2 regions of the Ovoidimarina sediminis genome follow, and region 2 is predicted to be linked to the other one. Evidence: riboswitches for the same ligand, from Rfam matches in the RefSeq annotation. Region 2 holds a riboswitch; the other holds the start of a gene.
The links. Region 2 has a riboswitch for glycine ahead of gcvT (glycine cleavage system aminomethyltransferase GcvT). Riboswitches for the same ligand answer to the same signal wherever they lie in the genome.
Positions count from the first base shown of each region.

Region 1: it holds a riboswitch for glycine, as region 2 does, so the genes downstream of both, RXV90_RS10035 (D-amino acid dehydrogenase) here and gcvT (glycine cleavage system aminomethyltransferase GcvT) in region 2, are expected to answer to the same signal.

Region 1 covers NZ_JAWHTE010000007.1:13,737-24,001, reverse strand. The annotation lists gene RXV90_RS10075 (2Fe-2S iron-sulfur cluster-binding protein) at 1-289, shown strand, start outside; gene RXV90_RS10070 (NADH-quinone oxidoreductase subunit B family protein) at 282-851, shown strand; gene RXV90_RS10065 (Ni/Fe hydrogenase subunit alpha) at 879-2,321, shown strand; gene RXV90_RS10060 (hydrogenase maturation protease) at 2,321-2,770, shown strand; gene RXV90_RS10055 (DUF6544 family protein) at 2,767-3,603, shown strand; gene RXV90_RS10050 (bifunctional enoyl-CoA hydratase/phosphate acetyltransferase) at 3,659-5,053, shown strand; gene RXV90_RS10045 (universal stress protein) at 5,152-5,586, shown strand; gene RXV90_RS10040 (alanine/glycine:cation symporter family protein) at 5,609-7,153, shown strand; gene RXV90_RS10035 (D-amino acid dehydrogenase) at 7,217-8,464, opposite strand; glycine riboswitch at 8,593-8,680, opposite strand; gene RXV90_RS10030 (EAL domain-containing protein) at 8,766-10,265, opposite strand, start outside.
Region 2 covers NZ_JAWHTE010000004.1:5,440-15,704, reverse strand. The annotation lists gene RXV90_RS06220 (isopenicillin N synthase family dioxygenase) at 1-289, shown strand, start outside; gene RXV90_RS06215 (creatininase family protein) at 293-1,084, shown strand; gene RXV90_RS06210 (ABC1 kinase family protein) at 1,125-2,429, shown strand; tRNA gene RXV90_RS06205 (tRNA-Ala) at 2,489-2,564, opposite strand; gene RXV90_RS06200 (hypothetical protein) at 2,619-3,200, opposite strand; gene RXV90_RS06195 (asparaginase domain-containing protein) at 3,398-3,892, opposite strand; gene gcvP (aminomethyl-transferring glycine dehydrogenase) at 3,898-6,777, opposite strand; gene gcvH (glycine cleavage system protein GcvH) at 6,872-7,231, opposite strand; gene gcvT (glycine cleavage system aminomethyltransferase GcvT) at 7,251-8,375, opposite strand; glycine riboswitch at 8,523-8,615, opposite strand; gene RXV90_RS06175 (gamma-glutamylcyclotransferase family protein) at 8,663-9,271, shown strand; gene RXV90_RS06170 (MATE family efflux transporter) at 9,275-10,265, opposite strand, start outside.

The sequences.
Region 1 (10,265 bases), on a different contig from region 2:
CGACACCAACCGCTGCATTTCCTGCGGCCGCTGCATCCGCGCCAGCCAGGATGTCGATGGCAAGGGCGTCTTCGGCTACGTGGGCCGCGGCATCCACCGTCGCCTTGCCGTGAACGGCGAAGATCTTTCCGACACCGATGCCGAGATCACCGATTTCGCGGTATCGGCCGAGGTTTGCCCGGTCGGCTGCATCATCCGCAAGGGCGTGGGCTTCGCCACCCCGATCGGCGAACGCGAGTTCGACAGGGGGCTGATCGGCAGCGATATCGAGAAGGCCCGTGATGAGTGAGATCCGCAAGGCCCGTGTCGCCACCGCCTCCCTCGCCGGCTGCTTCGGCTGCCACATGGCGATCCTCGATATGGACGAACGGCTCATCGATCTGATGTCTAAGGTCGAGATCGACCGCTCCCCCCTCACCGATTTCAAGACATTCACCCGCCGTTGCGACATCGGCATCATCGAAGGCGGCTGCTGCAACGAGGAAAACGTGCACGTCCTGCGCGAATTCCGCCGCAACTGCGACGTGCTGATCGCGCTCGGCCAGTGCGCGATCATGGGGGGCCTGCCCGCGATGCGGAACGCGATCATGCATTCCGACGCGCCGCTGCGCGAATGCCTGGAAGAGGCGTTCATCACCGGCCGTTACATCGAGAACAAGACCCACAACATCCCGAACGATCCGGCCCTGCCGCTTCTGCTCGACGAGGTCTATCCCTGTTCGGCGGTAGTGGAGATCGACTACAACATCCCCGGCTGCGCACCCTCGGGCGAGGTGATCCACGACACGCTGATCGCGCTTCTCGCCGGCCGGTTTCAGGGCTTCGAACGCGAAAGGATCCGGTTTGACTGAAATCCAGGCAATGACGGTCAGACGCCCATGAGCGAACCACGCCTCATCGAAATTTCGCCGGTCACCCGCGTCGAAGGTCATGGCAAGGTCACCATCCATCTCGACGCCGAAGGCCAGGTCGACGAGGCCCGTCTTCACATCGTCGAGTTCCGGGGCTTCGAACGGTTCATCCAGGGCCGGCTCCTCTGGGAGGTGCCGGTCATCGTCCAGCGGCTCTGCGGCATCTGCCCGGTCAGCCACCACCTTGCGGCCGCCAAGGCGATGGATGCCATCGTGGGGGTCGACGAACTTCCTCCCACCGCCGAGAAGATGCGCCGCCTGATGCATTATGGGCAGGTCATGCAAAGCCATGTCCTGCACTTCTTCCACCTCGCCTCCCCCGATCTTCTCTTCGGCTTCGGCGCCCCTGCCGAACGGCGCAACATCTTCGAGGTGCTGCGCGAGAAACCGGAACTCGGCCGCCGCGCCATCCTGATGCGCAAGTTCGGGCAGGACATCATCGAGGCCACGGCAGGCAAGAAAATCCACGGCACCGGCGCGGTGCCTGGTGGCATCAACCGCAACCTGCCGATTGAAACTCGCGATGCCTTTCTCGCGGTGATCGACGACATGGCGGCATGGGCGAACGACGCGCTGGCGCTCGCCCGCGACTACACGGTCGAGAACCGCGATGCCGTCCAACGCTTCGCCGCCTTCCCCTCGCATTACCTCTCGCTTGTCCGGCCCGGCGACGGCGCGCTCGATCTCTATGATGGAAACCTCCGGGCCCGCGGCTCCGACGGAAGCGACATCTTCGATCAGCTCGACTGCACCCGCTACCACGAGGTTCTGCTCGAGGATGTGCGCGCATGGTCCTACATGAAGTTCCCCTATATCCGCAGCCTCGGGCCCGAGGCGGGCTGGTACAGGGTCGGCCCGCTCGCCCGGATGATGACGGCAAGCGTCATCGACACCCCCCGCGCCGAAGCGGCCCGGCAAGAGCTTCTGGCGTCCAATGACGGCCAGACCCAGCACGCGATCCTCGCAAACCACTGGGCGCGGATGATCGAGGTCGTCCACTGCATCGAAAAGATCCGCGACCTCCTCCACGACCCCAACCTGCAGGGCACCGATCTCGTGGCAAAGGGCGAACGCCGCCAGTCGGGCATCGGCGTGATCGAGGCCCCGCGCGGCAATCTCATTCACCACTACGAGGTCGACGAGAACGATCAGGTCACCTACTGCAATCTGATCGTGTCGACCACGCACAACAACGAGGGCATGAATCGCGCGGTCAAGGACGTCGCCGTGCGCGCCCTGTCGGGCCAGCCTGAAATCACCGAGGGCATGCTGAACGAGGTCGAAGTCGCGATCCGCGCCTACGATCCCTGCCTGTCCTGCGCGACCCACGCGCTCGGGCAGATGCCGCTTCAGGTCGAACTGATCGGGCCGGACGGCGCGGTGCTCGATTGCAGGACAAAAGATCCGTGATGCTTCTGATCGCCTACGGCAATCCCGGCCGCGGCGATGACGGGCTCGGCCCGGAATTCGCGCGCCGCCTGTCAGAAAGCGGGCGCCAGGGGATCAAGATCGTCACCGATTTCCAGCTGAAACCGGAACACGCCGTCGCCATCGCCACGGCCTCCTCCGTCGTCTTCGTCGATGCGTCACTGACGGCCCCGCCCCCGTTTGCATTCGATCCGCTCGAACCGGAAGAACGGGGCGAGGTGAACAGCCACCGAATCGCGCCCGTCACCGTCCTCGCGCTTGCCCGGCTTCACTTCGGGGCCACCTGCCCGGCCTACCTGCTCGCCATAAGTGGCACCTGTTTCGAACATCTCCATGACGGGCTGAGCCCCGAGGCCCAGGCAAATCTCGCGAAAGCCGAGGCTTTCTTCCACACCTGGCGCGAAACGCAGCACCCCGTCTTGGCACAATGAGCGCACGGGCCATGGTCTTCTATCCGCTTGCCGTCCTTCTCGCCGCTCTCCTTGCTCTCCTCGCCTGGCGCTATGCCGATCACCGCGCCGATGCCGCGGCCTGGCTTCGCCTCGCGGACCTGGCACAACCCAATGGCGCCACCTTCGACCCTGCACAACTCGCGGGCCTGCCAGAACCGGCGCACCGTTATTTCACCTACACGATCGCTCCCGGCACCCCGATCCGCACAGCCGTCCGGATCGAGATGACGGGCACCCTCGGCCTCGGCACGAAGGATGCCCCGAAGTATCAGCCGATGAACGCAAGCCAGATCCTCTCCCCGCCCCATGGCCTTGTCTGGAAGGTCAGAACCGGCCCGCTCAGCGGATCGGACGGCGCCCTGCCCGACGGGTCGTGGACACGGTTCTGGCTTCTGAACCTCATCCCCGTCGTGCGCGCGCACGGCCCCGATCACCACCGCGCCGCATTCGGGCGCGTGATCGCCGAAGCCGCCTTCTGGTCACCTACGAGCCTTCTGCCAGGCGAGGGTGTCACCTGGTCGGAGGTCGACCCGGACACTGCCCGCGCCACCGTCACCCTCGGCGCCTTCTCGCAAGTCGTCGACATCACAGTCGACGCCTCCGGCGCGCCGAAAAGCGTCTTCATCCAGCGCTGGAGCAACGAGAACCCCGAAAGGACATTTCGCGAACAGCCTTTCGGCGGCACACCCTCGGAGTTTCGCGATTTCGGCGGATATCGCCTTCCAACCCGCGTCGAGGGCGGTAATCATTTCGGCACGCCCGCCTATTTTCCCTTCTTCAAGGCCCGGGTGACGGAGATCGGCGCGCCCTGACCGGCGCACCGCAGGAACAGGATCGGATCACCCCGCCGCGGGGCAGGAGCACGCGATGCGCTTCATCGAGAACATGACCTTCGAGGAGATCGAGATTGGCACCACCGCCGAGCTGACGACGACGCTCCGGCCCGGCGACATCGCCCGCCTCGCCACCATGTCGGGCGATGCGAACCCCGCCCATACCGACGTGGCCTATGAAAGTTCCGAAGATTTCCGGGGCTTCGTCACCCACGGCATCTGGGGCACGGCGCTGATCACCAGCCTTCTGGCCACCGAACTCCCGGGCCCCGGCGCGCGCTATGTCGGGCAGGCACTGTCCTTCGATCATCCCGTCGACGTGGGCGATACCGTCACCGTCCGTCTTCGCGTCGCCTCGAAAGATGAAAGCCGCGGCGCGCTCACCCTCGACTGCACCTGCACCAACCAGAACGGCCTCGTGGTCATTTCGGGCACCGTCGATGTCCTCGCGCCCAGCGAAAAGATCCGCCGCCCCCGCGCGGCACTCCCCGTCGAACGCACCCACCAGCCGGGCGTGCTGTTCCGGGAATGGATCGCCCGCACGGCAGGCCAGCCCGCGACACCCACCGCCGTCGTCCACCCCTGCGACGCACTTTCGCTGGGCGGAGCGATGGCTGCGGCGGCCGAAGGCATGATCGAGCCGATCCTCGTCGGCCCGGCGCAGAAGATCGAGGCCACGGCCGAAGCCGCCGGGCTCAGCCTCGACGGGGTCGAAATCATCGACGCTCCCCACAGTCACGCCGCCGCCGAGCAAGCCGTCGCACTGGTGCGCGAGGGCCGGGCGGGCATCCTGATGAAGGGCAAGCTTCACACCGACGAACTCATGGGGCCGGTTGTCGACCGCGATACAGGTCTCAGAACCGAGCGCCGGATGAGCCATGTCTTCGGCCTCGACGTCCCGCACTACCCCAAGCCGCTTTTCATCACCGATGCGGCGCTCAACATCTTTCCCGATCTCGATACCAAGCGCGACATCGTGCAGAACGCCATCGATCTCGCACATGCCCTGGGAATCGCACAGCCGAGGGTCGCCATCCTTTCCGCCGTCGAAACCGTCTATTCGAAAGTGCCCTCGACGATCGAAGCCGCGGCGCTCTGCAAGATGCTCGATCGCGGGCAGATCACCGGCGGCATCATCGACGGACCACTTGCATTCGACAACGCCGTGTCGAAATCCGCAGCACTTTCCAAGGGCATCGCGTCAGACGTGGCGGGAGAGGCCGATATCCTCGTCGTCCCCGATCTCGAAGCCGGCAACATGATCGCGAAACAGCTCGTCTACCTTGCCGGCGCGGATGCGGCGGGGATCGTCCTGGGTGCCCGTATCCCGATCGTTCTGACCAGCCGGGCAGACGGCATCTCGTCCCGCCTCGCCTCCGCCGCCATGGCCCAGCTTCTGACGCTTCACAGCACCGCGACGGCAGGCTGAACGCCCATTTTTGCGGCACGAGAATAATTTTTCCTCATGAGCCGATTTTGCGGCTACGCTCGGGGCACGAAAAAAACCTGAAAAGACAGGAGGGAAGAGTGTCACGAAAGATTGTAATCGGCTTCGACGACAGCGAGAGCGCCAGGTCGGCCCTCGACTTCGCCACCAATTTGGCGAAGTCCGACGGTTCCGAGCTGGTGATTGCGCATGTCCTCGAATGGTCACCCTATTCGTTCCTCACCCCTGAGGAACTCGAAGAACGGCACAAACGCCGTAAGGAAGAGCTGAACCGCGCAGAAACAGCCCTGATCGGGCCGATCGCGGAAAAGCTGCGCGCCGACGGCGTGAACGTCTCGACGGTCCTGCGCTACGGGCATATCGCCGAAACGCTGTGCGCCATCGTCGAAGAGGCGGGCGCCTCACAGATCGTCATCGGCCGGACGGGTCATTCGTCCCTGTCATCCCGGCTCTTCGGCTCGGTCGCCGGCAGCCTCGCGCAAGCCTCGCCCGTCGCCGTCACGATCGTTCCATGACCAACAGACAACAGGGACACACATGAAAAAGACAACTCAGGCGTCGGTTCTGGCGCCCCTTGCCATGGTTGCGGCGGCCTCGCCCGCCCTGGCGCAATCCATCGACGAACGCGTGAACGAGATTTTCGCAAGTTCCACCGGCTGGTTCGTCAACCTGATCTTCAGCCCGTTCCCCGGAACCAGCTTTCCCTGGATCGTGGCCTGGCTCGTCGTCGCGGCGACGGTCTTTACGGTCTATTTCGGTCTCATTCAGTTTCGTGCTTTTCCCCATTCCATCGCCCTTGTGCGGGGCGACTATTCCGACCCGAACGACGCCGGTGAAGTCAGCCATTTCCAGGCACTCGCCACCGCACTGTCTGGCACGGTCGGCCTTGGCAACATCGCGGGCGTCGCGGTGGCTGTCGGGATCGGCGGGCCGGGCGCGACCTTCTGGATGATCCTCGCGGGCCTCATGGGCATGGCGTCGAAATTCACCGAATGTACGCTCGGCGTGAAATACCGCAACGAATACGAGGACGGCACCGTCTCCGGCGGCCCGATGTACTATCTGACGAAGGGCTTTGACGAGCGCGGCATCCCGGCGGGGCGCATCCTCGCCGTCCTGTTCTCGATCTTCTGTATCCTCGGCGCTCTGGGCGGCGGCAACATGTTCCAGGCCAACCAGGCTCATGCCCAGATCACGAACGTCGTGGGCGAATACCCGGGCTGGATCACCGGCCTCGTGTTCGCGGGAATCGTCTTCGCGGTCATCGTGGGCGGCCTGAAATCCATCGCGCGGGTGACCGAGAAGGTCGTGCCGTTCATGGGGATCCTCTATGTCGTGACGGCCCTCATCATCATCCTGATGAACGCCGACAAGATCGGCTGGGCCTTTGGCCAGATCTTCGAGGGCGCCTTCACCGGGCTCGGGGTTGCCGGCGGCTTCGTCGGGGCGCTGATCCAGGGCTTCAAGCGGGCCGCCTTCTCGAACGAGGCGGGCGTCGGCTCTGCGGCGATCGCCCACTCGGCCGTCCGCACGAAGGAGCCGATCACGGAAGGCTTCGTCTCGCTTCTGGAGCCGTTCATCGACACCGTCGTGATCTGCACCATGACGGCGCTTGTGATCATCATCACCGGTCAGCTTGTTTCCGACCCGAACACCGGCATGTACCTCCTGAACGAGGGCGGCACGGCGATCCAGACGGTCGACGGCAATTCCGGCGTGGCGCTCACCTCCGCGGCCTTCTCCTCGGCCTTCGGGTGGTTCCAGTACGTGCTGGCGATCGCGGTGATCCTGTTCGCCTTCTCGACGATGATCAGCTGGTCCTACTACGGTCTCAAGGCCTGGACCTTCCTGTTCGGCGAGGGGCAGACCAAGGAAATCATCTTCAAGGTGATCTTCTGCATCTTCGTGGTCATCGGCGCCGCGGCCAACCTCGGCCCGGTCATCGACTTCTCCGATGCCGCGATCTTCGCCATGGCGGTCGTCAACATCATCGGCCTCTACTTCCTGATGCCGATCGTGAAGGCGGAACTGAACAGCTATCTCTCGCGCCTGAAATCCGGCGAGATCCGCAAGTACACCTGACGCGCCCCAGCGTCGATCAAGCAAGGAAGGGCCTCCCCGACAAGCGCGGGGAGGCCCAATTCGTCAGGCGGCCTGCGCCAGCGCCACCGGCTGCACCACCCCGGCGCTCAGGTCTTCGGCCACCGATCCGGCGACGATCCGCGCCGTCGCGGCCGACAGCGTCCAGCCCAGGTGCCCGTGGCCGGTGTTGTAGAACACACCCGGCGCCTGGCCCCGCCCGACCCGGGGCAGCATCGAGGGCATCATCGGCCTCAGGCCCGCCCAGGGCGTGACGTTCTCGGTCGAGATCCCCGGGAAGTGCCGTTCGCACCATTCCGTCAACGGCCGGATCCGGTCTGCCCGGATATCGCGGTTCGCACCGTTGAACTCGGCCGTCCCGGCGATCCGAAGCCGCGTGGCTCCGAACCGGCTCGCCACGATCTTCGCCCGGTCGTCGAGCAGGCTGATCCAGGGGGCAGCCGCCTGGCTTTCGGCATCCTCGAGATTCACGGTGATCGAATAGCCCTTCACCGGATAGATGTTCACCCGGTCGCCCAGCTGGCGCGCGAACTCCCGGCTGTGGATCCCCGCGCTGACAACGACGGCATCGAAGATCTGCGCATGGCCGCCCTCGGTGATCTGCACCTTGCCGCCCAGCGCCTCAAGCCGCTCCACCGTCGCGCCGAACCGCAGAACCGCACCGCGCCGCGCGCAGGCCCGGGCAAGGCCCATGGTGAACTTGTGAATGTCGCCCGAACTGTCCGACGGCGTCACGAACCCGCCGATCAGATCGCCCTGAAGCCGCGGTTCGATTTCGCGGATCTCGTCGACACTCACCTCGCGCCGGTCAAGCCCGCCCTCGCGCAGAAGCACGTTCACCGCCCGCGCATGGGCCAGATCCTTCTGCCGGTCATAGAAGTGCAGGATCCCGCGCCGCTCCAGATCGAAATCGATCCCTTCACGCTCGGCCATCTCGAACAGAACCGCCCGCGCCTGGATCGCCAGCCGCACCGTCTCCACGGTGTTGGCGCGGTAGTTCGGAATGTTCGAAAGGAATTCCGCCATCCAGCGCATCTTGTGCAGCGTCGGCGCGGGGTTGACGAGCAAAGGCGCATCCGCCTGAAGCATCCATTTCAGGCCCTTCAGAACGGTGCCCCACTGGGTCCAGACTTCGGCATTCGACGCCGAAAGCTGGCCTCCGTTGGCAAAACTCGTCTCCATCGCGGCATAGCGGTTCCGGTCGAACACCGTAACCTCGCAGCCCCGATCGAGAAGCTCATAGGCAGTGGTCAGGCCGGTGACACCGGCCCCGATGACAGCAACTTTGGGCATGGACGTACTCCTCGCACCTGCGGCCTTCGCCGCGCGCCCCCTCCGTGCGTGGAACCTGAGAGCTTCACCCGGTCAGACCGGGCTTTCTCCTACGGTGGGCCCGTTCCCGGGCCGCTTTCCGGAGTGTTTCAACCATGCCGGTCCTTGGACCTGAGAGTTTCCGGGGCGGTTGCTCCTTCGGCGGCGGGTTCCCCCACCTTCTCCCGGCACAGTCATCACTGACGCGCGCCATAGGGGATCGCCCTGAGTCGATCAACAGAAATCTGCGGCGCGTGTGCACGCCACGCACCGCACGGCGCAGCTACGCAACGCGCCTCGCGAAGAACGGGTGCCCCAGCAAATCCCCGAGAGGCGCGGGCGGCGAGAAGAAGTGCCCCTGCAACCGGTCGCATTTCAGATCCTTCAGGATCTCGACATGCTCGACCGTTTCCACGCCTTCCGCGGTCACCCCGATCCCCAGCGTCAGACAGATGCCGATAATGGATTTCACCAGCAAGCGCGCATCCTCCGAGCCGACGATCGGGCCGACAAGCTGACGATCGATCTTCATCCGGTCAGGCGATACCCGGCGCAACGCCACGAGAGAGGCGTTTCCACTGCCGAAATCGTCCATCTCGAACCGGATTCCAAGCTCTCGCATCGCGTCGATCTGCAACATGAGGGCGTTGCCTTCCCGTTCGAAGAATATGCTCTCCAGCAGCTCGAAGTTCACCTGCCCGGGATACGTTCCCACGCATTCGCCGATTGCCGCCGGCGCTTCCATCGTCAGCCGCTTGCCACTGACGTTGAACGATAATTCCGGCGGCTCAGGCCAGTAGCTGAACGCGGCAGAACATTCGCGAACGGCGGTTTCAAGGATTTGCTTGTCGATCATCTGCAGGATGCCAAGCTCGTCGGCAACCGGGATGAAGCTGTCGGGCGTCAAGAGGCCCCTTTCCGCGTGACGCCAGCGTGCGAGCGCCTCAAGGGCCACGACCTGCCCGGTCAGCGCATCCACCTGCGGCTGGTAGAACGGAATGATATCCTGCCGCTCCACGGCGCGGATCAGGTCATCCTCCAGCCTCTTGGTCTCGCGCAGCCGCTCCAGATCGGCATGCTCGAAATGCCGGACCCTCGCGCGACCATCCCGCTTCGCCATGTAAAGCGCGATATCAGAGTTCGTCAGAAGGTCGTCGACCGTCACCTCCGGCGTCCTCGCGAGGCCGACGCTGACACCGAAGCGGCATTCCTTGCCCTCGAAAGTGACCGGCGCGGTCAGACCCGCTATCAGGTCGTCCGCCAGATCCTCCGGTCTCCGGCTCTCCGGCTCGGCCTGCATCAGCACGAAGAATTCATCGCCGCCTATGCGCGCCGCGATATCCCGCGGTCCGATCATCGTCTTCAGCCGCTTCGCAACCTCGCGCAGAACGAGGTCGCCCGCGGCATGGCCCATCGTGTCGTTGATCTGCTTGAACCGGTCGAGATCGATGTGAAGCGCGGCCAGTTCGCCCCCGGTGTTCCGGCGCTCATCGCGCAACCGCTCCAACTCCTTCGCCAGGTAGTGACGGTTGCCAAGCCCGGTTAACTCGTCGATCAGCGCCTTGCGGGAAATGTCCTGATACGCCCGCTCGAGCCGCGCGGCATATTCCTGCAGTTCGCGCTCCTTCCGAACAACTTCGGTGATGTTGATCCGGAGGGCGACGATATCGCCGTTCGGCGCGATCGAACGTAGCAGCCGGAAGTGCTCGTCCCCCGACATCTCGACATCGGCCGTCAGCGTACCGTGCCGCGCGATGTCTCCGCGACCGGCGAGGAACCCGGC
Region 2 (10,265 bases):
GCGTCCGCGCGGCGGCGACTGGATCGATGTGCCCCAGATCCCCGGCGCCTTCATCGTGAACATCGCCGACTGCCTGATGCGCTGGACGAATGACATCTATGTGTCGACCCCGCACCGTGTACTGGTGCCGCAACGGGTGCGCCGGTCGCTGGCCTTCTTCCTCGATCCGAATCCCGAAGCCGTGATCTCTGCCCTGCCGGGCACAGGTCAGGCGAAGTATCCACCGGTGACGGGCGCGGAATACCTGAAGATGCGCCTCGACGCGACCTACACGCCGGAGCCTGCCTGACCCATGCGGCGTCTGGACTGGGCGGCATACAGGACGACGGAGTTCGAAGACATCGATCCGATGCGCACGGTTGCGATCCTTCCTACCGCTGCGATCGAGCAGCACGGGCCACACCTCCCTACAGGCACCGATACGATGATTGCCGAAGGAATGCTTGCGCGACTCAGGGAAGCCTGCCCCGATGATCTCGATATTCGCATCCTGCCCGTGCAGGCGGTGGGCAAATCGAACGAGCATATCCATGCTCCCGGAACGCTGACCCTTTCGGCGCCGACCGCGCTCCAGGCCTGGCAGGAAATCGGGCTGTCCGTGGCACGGGCGGGTGTGCGCAAGATCGTGATCGTGAACTCCCACGGCGGAAACCTCGATCTGATTTCAATCCTTTCGCGCGAGCTTCGGGTGCGGGCGGGCATGCTGGCGGTCAAATGCCAGTGGGGTGCTTTCGGCTATCCCGAGGGCATGTACTCAGAGTACGAGGCGCGTTTCGGGATCCATGGTGGGGATGTAGAGACCTCTCTCATGCTGCATTTCCGCCCCGAGACGGTAGACATGAGCCAGGCCGCCATGAACCGCTCGACGGCCGAGGATACGGCGATTTCCCCGATCGGAGCGATCTCCTACGGCTGGGTGGCGAGCGATCTGAACCCCAACGGCACCGTCGGCGACGCATCCACTGCCACGGCCGAAAAGGGAGAGGCCACAGCGGGGCATCAGGTTTCGGGCTTCATCGATCTGCTGCGCAAGGTGGTCGCGACGCCGCTCGATGGGCTTTCGCCGACAATGCCACCGGTTTGAAGCGCTTGCCGGGCGCGAGGGCCGCATTACCTCCCCGACCATGTCCGACAACCGCCCGATCCGTGTACCCTCCTCCCGTCTCGCACGCCTCGCCCGCCTCGGCAGCGTAGCCTCCGGTATTGCCGGAACCGCGGCCGTAGAGGGCGCACGGCGCTGGAGCCGGGGCGATCGCCCCGAACTGCGAGACCTGATCCTGACGCCGGACAATACAGAACGGCTGACAAGGGAGCTTGCGCGTATGCGCGGGGCGGCCATGAAGGTTGGTCAGCTGCTCTCGATGGATGCGGGCGATCTTGTTCCACCGGAGCTCCAGGCGATACTCGCCCGACTTCGGGCCGATGCCGATCACATGCCACCCCGGCAATTACGCAGCGTTCTCGACAAAGCCTGGGGCGAGGGTTGGCTGTCACATTTCAAGCACTTCGATCCGCGCCCCATGGCGGCAGCCTCGATCGGGCAGGTACACCGCGCGGTCACGAAGGATGGGCGCGATCTGGCGATCAAGGTTCAATATCCGGGCGTGCGCGGCAGCATCGACAGCGATGTGGCCAATGTGGGCGCCCTGGTGCGCCTTTCGGGGCTTTTGCCGAAGGGAGTCGACTTGAACCCCATGCTCGAAGAGGCCCGCCGCCAGCTTCGCGACGAAGCGGATTACGAGCGCGAGGCGCGGGAACTAGGCCGCTATGCCGGGTTCGTGGCCGGTTGGCCGAGTCTCTGCATGCCAGAGGTGCATGCCGACCTTTCGACGCGCGACGTCCTAACCATGAGTTACGTGTCTGGGGGCCCAGTCGAGGATCTCGCCGACCATCCCGACCGTGACGAGGTGGCCGCACGGATCGTGGCCCTTCTGGTCGCGGAGATCTTTGAGTTTGGCGCGAGCCAGACTGATCCCAATTTCGCGAATTACCGCTACGATCCGGAAGCGGACTGCCTTGTTCTCCTCGATTTCGGCGCCGTGCGCGATCTTCCCGAAACCCTGATAACGGAGGCCCAAGCGCTCCTTCGCCGCGGCCTTGCGGATGACCGTGAGGGTGCGGCACAGGTGCTTGCCCGTGTTGGCGCATGGGGCGTAGACACTGCGCCGCACCACCGCGCAATCATCCTCGATATGGTGATGACTGTCTTTGACGCAATCCGTGAGGACCGCCCAGTCGACTTCGGCGATCCTGCCCTCCGCCGCAGATTGCACGACCTGGGGATGGGGCTTGGGGCGGACGGCACCTTCATCCACGTTCCGCCCATCGACGCCCTGTTCCTGCAGCGGAAGATTGCCGGAACCTACCTGCTGCTCAACCGGCTCGGCGCAAGCGTGAACGTCCGTGCCGCACTGGAGCCCTATCTCTAAGGGAATGACCACGCCAAGCACGCCGCATTGCCGCGATCTTTGCGAAGTTGGCGGGGATTTGGTGGAGCCGATCGGGATCGAACCGACGACCTCGTCATTGCGAACGACGCGCTCTCCCAACTGAGCTACGGCCCCATCGCGCGCGGTTTTGGTGCAACCGCCGCATGAAGTCAATAGAGCGTGCGCGGCTCACGGGGAGAGGCTTGCCCCGAGGAATACGGCGGCCGGAACCGGAGCGACTGCAATCGCCACGGTCAGTGCGAATTGGGGGACGGTGATGGTGCGGCTGAGCCCCGCAGCGAAGGCGATTCCACCACCACCGCCAAGGACGGCATTGCCAGGCAGGTTCAGAAGCAACGCGACCGCGCAGCACCGGTGACGCAACAGACTGCGCGCAATCGGATGTGCCGATCCGTCGAAATCCGGCACCCGTGGCACATCGCTGGGCGAGATTGTCACCCATGCCGCCCAAAGCGCGTCCAGCGGCACCAGCCGACCGAGGGAATAGGCCAGAAGAAGTGCGGTGACAGTTGCAATGTAAACATATCCGGCGGCGTCCGCCCCAAGTGTCACAAGAAGAAGTAACCCGATCTCCGCGCCCGGAACGAAAGGCGTCGTCATCAGCAAAACATAGGCCAAAAGGAGCCCCCAGAAGAACGGGGAATGGACTATTTCATTGGCCAGGCGGCTCCGCACATCCAGAAGGCCGGACGCAGCCTCCACCCCCAGGTGACCGGCAAGCAAAAGCCCGCCAAGCAAGGCGAAGAGCATGCAGATGACCACTCCTTTACGCCATGGACCAGGCCGCGCTCGGGCGGTTAAGGAGCTAGGATTGGCCAATCGTTCCACAGTGCAGAGCCTCATTTCGCAAACCTCAATGCGGCTATCAGCAGCAACGCAGTTCGCAAGGATTGTAATGAAGGGCTTCTGGATCGTACCACTTGCCTCAACCGCCCAGGCTTCGCCCCCTACAGGTCGAACCGCCCCTGTTCAACGTTCTTGTCGAGCCGCGCTGCCGGAAACACCCGTCCGTTCATGACACCCCACACCCCCGCCGGTGCGATCTGGGCCGCCGCGATCGCCCCGCCGAGGTTGAACTCGCCATCCGAGGCGTAAAGCGAAAATGGCCGCATCGCGCCTGTCAGCACGACGGTTTTGCCCGGCTGGCGCGCCTCAATAAAGCGCGCAGTCTCACCCATCGTGCCCGTGCCATGGGTGATGACCACCGCCTCCTCCGGCGCTCGTTTCACGGCATCAGCGATCGCTTCCCGGTCGCCCGTCTCGAAGTAGAGGCTGTCTTTCAGCATCAAGAGCTCGACCACCGGAAAATGACAGCGCCCGATCCTCAGCATTTCGGGAATATGCGTCGCCCCGTCCGGAGAAAAGGATAGCCCCTCGCTCCGCGGGTCGTGGACCTTGTCGATTGTGCCACCTGTAATGAGGATCCTCAGCGATCGCTCCAACGTCCTCACTCCGCCGCGTCGAGATAATCTTCCAGTGGCGGGCATGTGCAGACAAGGTGCCGGTCGCCATAGACATTGTCGACCCGGTTTACTGGCGGCCAATACTTGTCGACGCGGAACGCGCCAACTGGATAACAGCCGTCTTCCCGCGAGTAGGGACGGTCCCACTCTCCTACCAGATCCTCGACCGTGTGCGGCGCGCGCTTGAGTGGGTTGTTCTCGGGATCGATCTTGCCCTCCTCGATCGCCCGGATCTCCTCGCGGATCGCAAGCATCGCGTCGCAGAAACGGTCAAGTTCGGCCTTCGTTTCGCTTTCTGTCGGCTCCACCATCAGCGTACCCGCGACGGGCCAACTCATGGTCGGCGCATGAAAGCCGTTGTCGATTAGTCGCTTGGCAATATCGTCGACCGTCACACCTGCGCTTTCTGCGAAGGGCCGAGTGTCGATGATGCACTCATGGGCGCAGCGCCCGTGCGCCCCAATGAAGAGGATATCATAGGCGCCCTCTAGCCGCTTCGCGATGTAATTGGCATTGAGGATCGCAACCTTGGTGGCCTGGGTCAGCCCGCTGCCCCCCATCATCAGAATATAGGCCCAGGAGATCGGCAGGATCGAAGCCGACCCGAAGGGTGCGCCACTGACTGGTCCTTCACGCCCGCCGGTCGCTTCGTAAACTGACTGGCCGCCGGTTTCGGGATGACCGGGCAGGAAGGGTTTCAGGTGCGCCTTAACACCAATCGGACCCATGCCGGGGCCTCCACCGCCGTGGGGGATGCAGAATGTCTTGTGGAGATTCAGGTGGCTCACGTCCGATCCGATTTCTCCAGGCTTCACAAGCCCGACGAGCGCGTTGAGGTTTGCCCCATCCATGTAGACCTGCCCGCCATAGCGATGCGTGATGTCGCAGACCTCGCGCACGGTTTCCTCAAAAACTCCGTGGGTCGAGGGATATGTGATCATACAGGCGGCAAGTTTGTCGCCCGCCTCCGCCGCCTTCTGGCGAAAATCATTGAGGTCGATATCGCCGTTTTCAGCGGATTTGACGACGATCACCTCCATGCCCGCCATCTGGGCTGACGCCGGGTTGGTTCCATGGGCCGAAACGGGAATCAGGCAGATCCGGCGGTGTGCTTCGCCACGCGCTTTGTGATAAGCGGCAATGGTCAGAAGGCCGGCGTATTCACCCTGCGCGCCCGAATTTGGCTGCATCGACATTGCGTCATATCCGGTAATCTCGCACAGCTTCGCTGACAGATCCTCGATCATCTCGTGATAGCCTTGAACCTGATCCGCCGGTGCGAAAGGGTGAAGGTTCGCGAAATCGGGCCAGGTGATCGCCATCATTTCGGCCGCGGAATTGAGCTTCATCGTGCACGACCCGAGCGGAATCATTGCGCGGTCGAGGGCGAGGTCGCGATCGGCAAGGCGGCGCATGTAGCGCATCATCTCGGTTTCAGCGCGGTTATGGTGGAAGGTCGGATGGGTCAGATACTCCGTCTCGCGCACCAGCGCCTCGGGAACACGGTGATAATCCGCGGGGAAATCGTCGCGGCTGAAATCCAGCCCAAAGGCACGCCAGACGCCTTCAAGCACCGCAGGGCGTACGGTTTCGTCCACAGTGATGCCGATCTTCGTCTCACCCACTTTGCGGAAATTTATGCGCTCGCGGCGGCCCGCCTCGAGGATGACGCCCTGAAGCGCGCCGACCTCGACGGTGAACGTGTCGAAGAAATACTCAGGCTCGATCCTGTATCCTCCAGCTTCGAGCCCCCGGGCCAGCCGATCGGTTTTCCGATGGATCCGCTGGGCAATCGCCTTCAGCCCTTTGGGGCCGTGGAACACGGCATAGAACGAGGCCATGACGGCCAGAAGCGCCTGCGCGGTGCAGACGTTCGATGTCGCCTTTTCGCGGCGGATATGCTGTTCGCGCGTCTGAAGCGACAGGCGATAGGCCTTGTTCCCGCGCGCATCGACGCTGACCCCAACCAGCCTGCCCGGCAGCGCGCGCTTGTAGGCGTCGCGACATGCCATGTAGGCGGCGTGCGGGCCACCGAAGCCCAGCGGCACGCCAAAGCGCTGGGTCGAGCCCACGGCGATATCAGCCCCCATCGCGCCCGGTTCCTTGAGAAGCGTCAGCATCAGAGGATCGGCTACCACGATGCCCAGCGCCTTCGCGTCATGGAGCTTTGCGATATGCGGCGTGAAATCCGTGAGATGCCCGTAGGTCCCTGGATACTGGAAGATCGCGCCGAACACCGCTTCCGGTTCGAGGTCGTCGGGCGCCCCCACGATCACCTCAATCCCGAGCGGCTCGGCCCGCGTCTTCATCACGGCGATGTTCTGAGGGTGGCAATTCTCATCGACGAAGAAGGCGCCCGCCTTCGATTTCGCAACGCGCTGCGCCATGGTCATCGCTTCTGCCGCCGCCGTCGCCTCGTCGAGAAGCGAGGCATTTGCGATCTCTAGGCCTGTGAGATCCGAAACCATCGTCTGGTAGTTCAGAAGCGCCTCGAGCCGACCCTGGCTGATCTCGGGCTGATAGGGTGTGTAAGCGGTATACCAGGCTGGGTTCTCGAGGATATTGCGCTGGATCGCAGGCGGCGTGACGGTGCCGTGATAGCCCTGCCCGATCATCGTAGTGAAGATCGTGTTCTTCTGCGCCACCTGTCGCATGTGCCAAAGAAGCTCGCGCTCCGATTTCGGCTTGCCGAAATCAAGCGGAGTCGACTGGCGGATATCCTGCGGCACCGTCTGGTCGATCAGCTGATCGAGGCTTTCCACGCCGAGGGCCGCGAACATATCGGCCATCTCCTCGGGAGACGGGCCGATATGGCGACGGTTGGCGAAATCATAGGGAAGGTATTCGGTCGGTTCGAAGGCCACTTTGGATCACTCCTCGCATGCCGTGCCGGACAGGCGCCGGCCATTCTTGATCTTGGCAAAAATAACTCCGCCGGAGGCGATTGACCGGCCCCGCCTAGTCGATCATGGCCTTGTAGGCGGCTTCGTCCATGTAGTCGTCCATCTGCGACGGGTCGTCAGCCTTCATCTTGAAAAACCAAGCATCTCCCATCGGATCCTCGTTGACGAGGCCGGGATTGTCGGCAAGCGCGTCGTTCACCTCAACGATTTCGCCATCGAGCGGGGCGAGGATGTCGGAGGCCGCCTTTACGCTTTCGATCACCACGACCTCGTCATCCTTCGACACCGTCGTGCCTGCCTCCGGCAGCTCGACAAAAACGACGTCGCCAAGCTGGGTGGAGGCATGTTCGGTGATGCCGACAACCACAACGTCGCCCTCGACGCGCAACCATTCATGCTCTTCTGTAAACTTCATGGGTATCCCTTCCCTATTTCTATCTCTTGAAACCGGCCTGCACGAAGGGCAGGTCCGCCACGCGTACCGGCAGGCGCTTGCCGCGCACTTCGCCGTCCAGCGTCGTGCCTGTGGCCGCATGGCCTGACGCGACGTATCCCATCGATACCGGCGCGCCGACCGTGGGCCCGAACGCGCCCGATGTCACCTCGCCAACTTCCTCATCTCCGACGAGAATTTTCGTGCCGGCCCGCATCGGGGCGCGGCCTTCGGGGGCCAGACCGACGCGAAGGCGCTGGGTTCCCTCGGCCATCTCCCGCAAAATGCGCTCGGAGCCGGGAAATCCGCCTTCGCGCATTCCGCCTACCCTCCGGGCTTTGCCGATCGACCAGGTAAGCGCCGCTTCGACAGGAGACGTCGTTTCGTCGATATCAGTGCCGTAAAGGCATAGTCCGGCCTCGAGCCGGAGCGAATCCCGCGCCCCAAGACCGATCGACATTACGCACGTGTCCTCAAGAAGTGCCCGCGCGAACCTCTCCGCTTCGGACGCGGGCACGGAAATCTCGTAACCATCTTCGCCGGTATAGCCCGAGCGCGAGATCCAGAGTTCCCCGAACGCCGATGACACCACTGTCACGTCCATGAACCTCATGTCCGCCGCTTCCGCCACATGAGCCGCAAGCACGGCCTGTGCCGCCGGCCCCTGGAGTGCCAGAAGCGCCCTATCACCAACCGGCTCAACAGTGACGCCCTTGCCCGTCATTCCGTCTTGCAGATGCGCGATGTCATGATCCGCCCGCGCCGCATTGACCACGAGAAACAAATGATCGCCGCGGTTGGCGACCATCAGGTCGTCGAGTATGCCGCCCTCGGCACTGGTGAAAAGTGCGTAGCGCTGGCGGCCCGCTCCGAGCCCGAGGATATCTGCCGGAACCAGGGCCTCCAACGCCCGTGCTGCATCTGCCGCATCACCGCTGTCCGGCCGCAGAATGACCTGCCCCATATGGCTTACGTCAAAAAGCCCTGCCGCCTCGCGGGTATGCTGATGCTCCTTCATCACCCCGGCGGCAAACTGGACGGGCATTTCCCAGCCCGCAAAGGGCACGAAGCGCGCCTCCAGACTGGCATGAAGGCCGTAAAGTGGCGTGCGTCTGAGATCTGACACGAGCCTTCCTCCCTCTTCCCCGGAGGCCTGGCCGCCGGGCATCTTTCTGGGTGCGCGGTCTGCGCATCCTCGATGCCCCCTCTGTCCTTTCGCCTGAGATCGCTATCCCTTCGGCGGACGCGACATGCGCCACTCTCCAGAGTCTTGTCCGATCAGGCGGTCCTTCGGCCTGAGAGATTACCGGGGCGGTTGCTCCTTCGGCACCGGACGCTTCGGCCCGGATTCTCCCGCATGATCGTTACCACCGTTAGCATACCGTGGGATTCCGGCAAGGGGGAGATTTGGGCTTGAGGCGACGCAGCCAGATCGGGCATGGGATTGGCATGCACGACCCATGGTTTTTCGGATACGGCTCTCTCGTGAACCGCGCCACGCATGCCCATGAGGATGCTCACAAGGCAACTCTCACGGGCTGGCGGCGAGTCTGGCGGCACACCGCGCTGAGGCCCGTGGCCTTCCTGACCGCTGTCGAAGTCGACGGCGGCGAAATCGACGGGCTGATCGCGCGGGTGCCGGGCGCCGACTGGCGCGACCTCGACGAGCGCGAGCGCGCCTACGACCGCGTGCAAGCCGCCCTGGTCACACATTCGGGTCCGCGCAAACTGGCGGTCGAGGTCTACACGATCCCGCATGGCAAACACGGCGCACCTGATCGCGCGCATCCCGTGCTGCTCAGCTATATCGACGTGGTCGTGCAAGGGTTCCTCAACGAATACGGGATCGACGGTGTCGCGCGCTTCTTTGACACAACCGACGGCTGGGACGCGCCGATCGCCTTCGACCGACCCGATCCGATCTACAGCCGACACCGCGTGCTTTCCCGAAAGGAACGCGCCCTAGTGGATCAGCACCTAGACGAGGTGGGTGCGCGCTACGTGGAACCCCCGAAATTCTAACTGTCACCGCCGGTGATAGAGCATCTGGAAGAGGCGGCTTTGACGGAAGAAAGGTTCGCGCGGATCCGGCTTTGCCATACCGGACCGGATCACTCGGTTGGCGAGCCAAAGCGCGGCAAGCCCGAAGAAGACGCCCCCGGCCGCCTGACCGATCTGGACGCCGGGCGCACCGAGCCACGCTGCGAAGATCATCACAAGGGGGATCGTTCCCAACGTGTGCCGTCCCCAGTTGATCCAGGTCGATTGGAATGGGTGGCCGAGGTTGTTGAAGGCTGCGTTCGAGACGAAGATCATCCCGTTGAAGAAAAAGGCGAGTGCGAGCGGTCCGCAGAACAGGAAGACAAGCTCGCGCGTGATCCCCTGGGCGTCGAAGAGCGCAGCTATGGGCTCACGAAGAAGAAACAGGATCAGTGAATTCAGCAGGGTGATCCCGGCAGTGAAAAGAAGTGCGTCGCGATAGGCCCGCGCCACTCTGTCAGTCTTCCCGGCCCCGGAATTCTGCCCGATGATCGGCCCCACTGCACCGGACAGCGCGAAGAGCACTCCGAACGCCAGAGGTGTCATCCGCCCCACGATTGCCATGCCCGCCACCGCGGCCTCCCCGAACTCGGCCATCGCACGCGTCACATAGGCCTGCCCCACGGGAGTGGCGAGCTGTGTCAGGATCGCAGGAAAGGCGATCATCAGGATCGGCCGAAAATCTTTGGCAAGCGCCTCCGGCGTCGGCCGCGTCAACCCGCCATGCTCGCGCAAGATTGGCAAGAAGGCTGACACTGCGATCCCGACCCGTGCCGCCACACTGGCCCAGGCTGCGCCTGCAAGCTCCATGTCTAGGCCAAAGATCAGGATCGGGTCGAGTACCGCGTTGATCACCCCACCGGTGATGGTGACCAGCATTGCCTTCCGCGCCGCACCGTGAGCCCTCAGGATCGCACCGCCGACCATTCCAACGACAAGGAGAGGAAGGCTCGGGATGATGATCGAAAGGTAGAGA